Regions from separate parts of the Aeromicrobium sp. CF3.5 genome, predicted to be linked through region 2. Evidence: riboswitches for the same ligand, from Rfam matches in the RefSeq annotation. Region 2 holds a riboswitch; the other holds the start of a gene.
What was found. Region 2 has a riboswitch for S-adenosylmethionine ahead of ACHAA3_RS10765 (hypothetical protein). Riboswitches for the same ligand answer to the same signal wherever they lie in the genome.
Positions count from the first base shown of each region.

Region 1 (3,401 bases), on a different contig from region 2:
TGCCGACCCACCCGGATGTGGGCACCGAAGGGGTTGAGGCGGGCCCCCGTGCGGCGGTCCTCGAGGCGGTGCATGTCGTCGGTCGCGACGTACACGTCCGCAGCCCACAGCTGGTCGGGCGCGACCACGATCGTGCCGCCGTTGCGGGCGTCGATCACAGCCTTGCGCGTGGCGACCAGGGGTCCGGCGAGCACGATGCTCGACGCTCCCCCGCAGTACAGCTCACCTCCGGTCAGCTCACATCTCGCCCCGATGAAGATCGTGGCGCCGTCGCCACCGATCAGGAGCGAGGACAAGGTCGACAGGTCCGAGCCGATGACCACGAGGGCGTCGTGGAAGGCGATCAGGCCCAGGTGCTCCAGGATCTGATCGGGCAGCTTGGCACCCTCGGCGAGGTACAGGGCATTGCCCAGGTCGTGCCACCACTGCGGCAGCCGGGGGTCGTGCGACAGGTGCACCAGCACCGTCCCGAGCACATCGGCATCGACGCCGGCTTCCTGCAGGCGGGCGCGATCTGACGGACTCAGCACCCCGCCACCCTAGGACAGGCCGGCGGCGACGAACGCGTCGTAGCTCGGCGCGATGGTGGCCCGAGGACCGACCACACCCGCCACGGCGTCGACCGTCTTCAGGCCGTGGCCCGTGTTGATGACCACGGTCTCCAGGTCCGGGTCGAGCTGGCCGGTCTCGACCAGCTTCTTGAGCACGCCCACGGTCGTCCCGCCGGCGGTCTCGGTGAAGATGCCCTCGTTGCGCGCCAGCAGCACGATCGCCTCGCGGATCTCCTCGTCGGTGACGTCCTCGACCGCGCCGCCGGTCTCGCGGACGATGTCGAGGACGTAGACGCCGTCGGCGGGATTGCCGATCGCGAGGCTCTTGGCGATCGTGTCGGGCTTGACGGGCCGGATCGCGTCGATGCCGGCCCGATGGGCGGTCGAGACGGGCGAGCAACCCTCCGCCTGCGCGCCGAAGATGCGGCACGGCTTGTCCTCGACCAGTCCGAGCGCGACCAGCTCGCGAAATGCCTTGTACACCTTGGTCAGCTGCGAGCCCGAGGCGACCGGGATGACCACCTGGTCGGGCAGGCGCCACCCCAGCTGCTCGGCGATCTCGTACCCGAGGGTCTTGGACCCCTCGGCGTAGAACGGACGCACGTTGACGTTGACGAACGCCCAGTCGTCGGTCTCGCCGGCGATCTCGGTGGCCAGCTTGTTGACGTCGTCGTAGTTGCCGTCGACGGCGATGAGGTTCTCGGTGTAGACCGCCGAGTTGATCTGCTTGGGCGCCTCGAGGTTGCTCGGGATCAGCACGACGGTACGGATGCCGGCCCGGGCCCCGGCCGCGGCGACGGCGTTCGCGAGGTTGCCCGTCGACGGACAGGCGAAGACCGTGGAGCCGAACTCGCGTGCGGCCGAGAGGGCGATCGCGACGACCCGGTCCTTGAAGGAGTTGGTCGGGTTGGTGCTGTCGTCCTTGACCCACAGCTTGGTCAGCCCGAGCTCGGCGGCGAGGTTCTTGGCCTCGAGGAGCCGGGTGAAGCCCGGTTCGAGGTTGGGGCTGGTCTCGATGTCGTCGGGCACCGGCAGCAGAGCCTTGTAGCGCCAGATGTTGGCGGGCCCGGCCTCGATCGACTCGCGGGTGACCGTGCCGAAGTCATAGCCGATCTCGAGGGGGCCGAAGCACTGGTCGCACGCGAAGTGCGGCCCCAGGTCGCGCGTGGCGCCGCACTCGCGGCAGCGCAGGTCGACGGCCGGGCCGAAGGCCCCAGCTCGGATGGTGGTCGAGTGCAGGGTGAGGCTCATGACTGCTCCTGTCATCTGTCCCGGCGCCACGCATCAGCTGCGTGCACCGGGGCGGATTTAGCACCTAGTCGGATGACTGGTTGCTGGGGCTTCATCGGGCCGCGTCCCTCTGCCCCTCTGGATGAGGTGGCACCAGCCTAGACAGGCGTCTCACGATGCGTCCACCTCGTCCACATCGTGGACGACTCAGGAGCTGTGTTTCGAGGCGAGCCGGTAGCCCCCGTCGGCCAGACCGGCCCACCGCTCGAACGGGTTGCGCGTCGCGGGGTCCCCGGCCAGCAGGTACGACACAGCCACCGCCAGCACGTACAGCGGCAGCATCACCGGGCCGAGCAGGAGCGCGTACTGCGTGCAGTGCCGGTCCTCGTGGCGCAGCAGCGCCGGACGAGCACGCAGCCAGGCCGCGTCGTGGCGACTGACGATGACGCTGCCGATCGTGAACGCACCGGCGACCGGGAATCGGTACCGGTAGTCGCCAGCCAGCCAGGTGCCGCGGCCGCGGCGCACCACCGTCGCACCACCGAGCCACGCGATCAGCAGGCCCAGCGGGGTGCTGAGGTTGATCCAGTTGATGACGGTGCGCGCGCGGGTCCAGCCGGTGGGCGCGAGCACCGCCGCACTCATGCGTCGAGCTGGTCGGCCCAGGCCGTGAGCCAGGTCGCGATCGCGTCGGGTCCGTCGAGCACCGCGTCGGCGCGAGCGACGAGCGCATCCTGCTCCGCCGATGCCGAGCAGATCAGCACCCCGCGCAGCCCTTCAGCGCGCAGATCATCGACGGCGTCATAGGCCGGCAGGTCACCCAGATCGTCACCGGCGAACACCACGGTGCGGGGGGTCGTCTCGGCCACGATCGTGCGCAGGGCCTCGCCCTTGTCGGCGCCGGAGAAGCGCATCTCCAGCACCTGGCGCCCCGGCTCCAGGGTCAGGCCCATCTCGCCGGCCACCTCCGCGAGGGGCGCGTGCAGCCGCTTCACCACGTCGGCGCCGAGCCCTCGGGTGTGCACCGCCAGCGCGAGCCCCTTGTCCTCGACGTACGCGCCCTCGGCGCCGTGCTGCGCGAGGAGCGCAGGCAGGCGCTCGGCGAGGCGATCGATGGTCTCGACCCGTTCGGATCCGCGCGGATCGAGGTCGTCGGCGTCCTGGTCGGCGGCGTTCCACCGCTCGGCGCCGTACTGACCGAAGATGACGAGCTGCTCGAGCCCGTCGATCGACGCGAAGCCGCCGAGCTCGAGGGCCTGCGTGACCGGTCGGCCGGTGATGATCGCGATCGTCCCGAGGTGGTGACCTAGTCGTCCCAGGGCCCTGATCGAGTCGGGGTGGGCGAAGGCCTCGGTGGGATCGGCGACGATGTGCGCGAGCGTGCCGTCGAAGTCCAGCGCCAACAGGGTGCCGGCCGGGTCGTCGAGGGGTGCTGGATCAGCAGAGGAGGAGCGGGATGTGGCGGGCATGCGCCCTATTGTTGCGGCCCCGACAAGATGAGCGTGAGCCGGTCCATCTGCATGGGCGCGACGCTGGGCAGCACCCGGCCGATGCCCAGATCAGCGGCCAGCAGCTCGCCCGCCTCCTGCTGTCCGGCCGGGTAGTAGACCGTGTTGGTAG
Region 1 covers NZ_JBIMEZ010000001.1:473,870-477,270, forward strand. The annotation lists gene ACHAA3_RS02390 (acyltransferase) at 1-530, opposite strand, end outside; gene thrC (threonine synthase) at 540-1,802, opposite strand; SAM riboswitch class I at 1,811-1,930, opposite strand; gene ACHAA3_RS02400 (hypothetical protein) at 1,989-2,426, opposite strand; gene otsB (trehalose-phosphatase) at 2,423-3,250, opposite strand; gene ACHAA3_RS02410 (LytR C-terminal domain-containing protein) at 3,256-3,401, opposite strand, start outside.
Region 1: linked by a shared signal. The riboswitch ahead of thrC (threonine synthase) and the one ahead of ACHAA3_RS10765 (hypothetical protein) in region 2 are both predicted to bind S-adenosylmethionine.

Region 2 (3,401 bases):
CCCTCGTCGCGACCTCACGTCGGCGAGGGTTACGGATGCTCGTACCGGACTTAGTACTGCAGAACGATTCTTGGTACCGTGAAGGCTCACCAGGAGGTTCCATGCCCGCCACTCGCTTGATGCCGACCCCCGAGTCCGAGGACCTGATCGCGCTGACCCGCGAGATTCTCGCCAAGGAGCTCGCACCGCGGGTCGACGAGGCCGAGGCCACGGCCACCTTCCCCCGCGAGGTCTTTCGCACCCTGGGGCGCGCCGGCCTGTTGTCGCTGCCCTATCCCGAGGAGTTCGGCGGCGGGGACCAGTCCTACGAGGTGTACCTGCAGGTGCTCGAGGAGATCGGGGCCGTGTGGGCGTCCGTCGGCGTCGGCACCAGCGTGCATGCCCTGAGCTGTTTTGGGCTGTTCACCGCCGGCACCGACGAGCAGAAGCAGCAGTGGTTGCCGCAGATGCTGTCCGGTGACCAGCTGGGCGCCTACTGCCTGTCCGAGGCGCACGCGGGCTCCGACCCGGCCGCCATGCGCACCACGGCCACCCGCGAGGGCGATGAGTACGTCATCAAGGGCGCCAAGGCCTGGACCACCCACGGTGGTGAGGCGGACTTCTACAAGGTGATGGCACGCACCTCCGACGACGGCGCGAAGGGCATCTCCTGCTTCCTCGTGCCGGCGGACTCGCCCGGCCTGACCGCCGACACCCCCGAGCGCAAGATGGGCCTGACCGGCTCGACCACCGCAACCATGCTGTTCGACGACGTCCGCGTCCCGGCGGACCGACTGCTGGGCGCCGAGGGTCAGGGCCTGCAGATCGCGCTCGCCGGACTCGACGCCGGTCGGCTCGGCATCGCGGCCGTCGCAACCGGCGTCGCGCAGGGCGCCCTGGACGCCGCCATCACCTACGCCAAGGAGCGCGAGACGTTCGGCCGCGCGATCATCGACCACCAGGGCCTCGGGTTCCTGCTGGCCGACATGGCCGCAGCCGTCGAGTCGGCCCGCGCCACCTACCTGGCGGCCGCTCGCCTGAAGGACGCGGGCCGCCCCTTCGGTCGACAGGCCTCGATCGCCAAGCTGGTCTGCACCGACAATGCGATGCGCGTGGCCACCGACGCCGTGCAGGTCCTCGGCGGCGCCGGCTACACCAAGGACTTCCCCGTCGAGCGGTACATGCGGGACGTCAAGGTCATGCAGATCTTCGAGGGCACCAACCAGATCCAACGCCTCGTCATCGCCCGCCATCTCAGCAAGGAGAACTGATGCAGATCAACAACACCGCAGCCATCGTCACCGGAGGCGCCTCCGGTCTCGGAGCGGCGACCGCCGCCGCTCTCGCTGCTCAGGGCGCAAGCGTCTTCGCACTCGACCTCCCGGCCGCCATCGAATCGGCTCCCGCCGTCGACGGCGTGACCTACCTGACCGCCGATGTCACCGACGAGGACCAGGTGCGCGCTGCCGTCGCCACCGCCGCCGAGCACGCGCCACTTCGGACCGTCGTCAGCTGCGCGGGGATCGGACCCTCGATGCGCATCCTGGGTCGCAAGGGTGTGCACGACATCGGCCTGTACGCCAAGGTCGTGCAGATCAACCTGGTCGGCACGTTCACCGTGCTCGCACTGGCCTCCGAGGCGATCGCCGCCACCGAGCCGGACGAGAACGGTCAGCGCGGCGTCGTGGTCAACACCGCCTCGATCGCCGCCTACGACGGACAGATCGGGCAGGTCGCCTACGCCTCCTCCAAGGGCGGTGTCGTGGGCATGACCCTGCCGGCCGCCCGAGATCTCGCGCAGCACGGCATCCGTGTGTGCACCGTCGCCCCCGGCATCGTGGACACTCCCATGCTGGCCACGGTCAGCGAGGAGATCCGCGCCGGCCTGGCCGCGGGCGTCCCGTTCCCGCAGCGGCTGTGCTCGCCGCAGGAGTACGCCAAGCTCGTCACGATGATCGTCGATCACGACTACCTCAACGGCGAGACCATCCGCATGGACGGCGCCCTGCGCATGGCGCCGCGCTGACGCGCCACACCCTGCAACCCAACCAGTCTCGGCGCGATTCTGTCGGTGCGACCGCCTAGGGTCCAGATCAGGTCAAGAGAGCCATCCACGACTCCGGACAGTGATGGCCGGCAACCGCGTCGCCCGACACGGTGCCCTCCGGAGAAGACCGGGGCCCCTCGCAGCGAGGGGCCAAGGCGGGCACGCTCGTGCCCTGGACGCAGGGAGTCACCATGATCAACATTCACTGGTACGAATACGGCGAGCACCGCACCGGGGTTCAGCTGACCCGACTGCTCTCGCACGGGCACTTCATCCCGGTGACCCGCGGGTTCACCCGCGCCCACGTCGAGCAGCACTTCCCCGGGTGGACCTGGAACGAACTCCTCGAGGTCTGTCGTGCTGCAGATGTGCTCGCGCCCGACACACCCCGGGCGCGCCAATGCGGTGCCACGACCAGGTGAAGGCGATGCACTTCAACAGTCCTCGGTCGTTCGCCGTGGAGTGGCTCGACGGCTCGGTCACGTCGACCTGACCCCGATGGCTGGGTGCGTTCAGACGTCCTCATCGGACTACCTCAACGGCGAGACCATCCGCATGGACGGCGCGCTGCGCATGGCGCCGCGCTGACCGTCCATGCCTTTCACTGGCTGCAAGCGTGGGTCCACCATCTCGAGCTGGAGCGTACGGTTGAGAGACCAGATGGATCTCGCCTCGAGGGGTGTTCTCCTCACCGGAACAGGCGTCCCTCGACGGGGGACCACCGTGTTGAATTCGGGAGAGGGATCACCATGACCGGCAATCGTGCAGTGGCATACAAGGGACCAGGGACCGTCGAGGTCATCGACATCGACTATCCGACATTCGAGCTCAAGGACGGACCCGGGGTGAACCCGGCCAACATCGGCCGCAAGGTTCCCCATGGCGTCATCCTCAAGACCGTCACGACCAACATCTGCGGATCCGATCAGCACATGGTCCGTGGCCGCACGACCGCCCCCACCGACCTGATCCTGGGCCACGAGATCACCGGCGAGGTCGTCGAGACCGGCCCCGACGTGGAGTTCATCAAGGTCGGCGACATCGTCTCGGTCCCGTTCAACATCGCCTGCGGCCGCTGCCGCAACTGCAAGGAGGGCAAGACGGGCATCTGCCTGAACGTCAACCCCGACCGCCCCGGCTCGGCATACGGATATGTCGACATGGGCGGCTGGGTGGGCGGCCAGGCCGAGTACGTGCTGGTCCCGTACGCGGACTGGAACGTGCTGAAGTTCCCCGACCGCGACCAGGCACTGGACAAGATCCTCGACCTGACGATGCTGTCGGACATCTTCCCGACCGGCTTCCACGGTGCTGTCACCGCCGGTGTCGGCGTGGGCTCGACCGTCTACATCGCCGGAGCAGGACCCGTGGGTCT
Region 2 covers NZ_JBIMEZ010000005.1:93,674-97,074, reverse strand. The annotation lists gene ACHAA3_RS10775 (acyl-CoA dehydrogenase family protein) at 102-1,250, shown strand; gene ACHAA3_RS10770 (SDR family NAD(P)-dependent oxidoreductase) at 1,250-2,005, shown strand; SAM riboswitch class IV at 2,076-2,189, shown strand; gene ACHAA3_RS10765 (hypothetical protein) at 2,218-2,448, shown strand; gene fdhA (formaldehyde dehydrogenase, glutathione-independent) at 2,776-3,401, shown strand, end outside.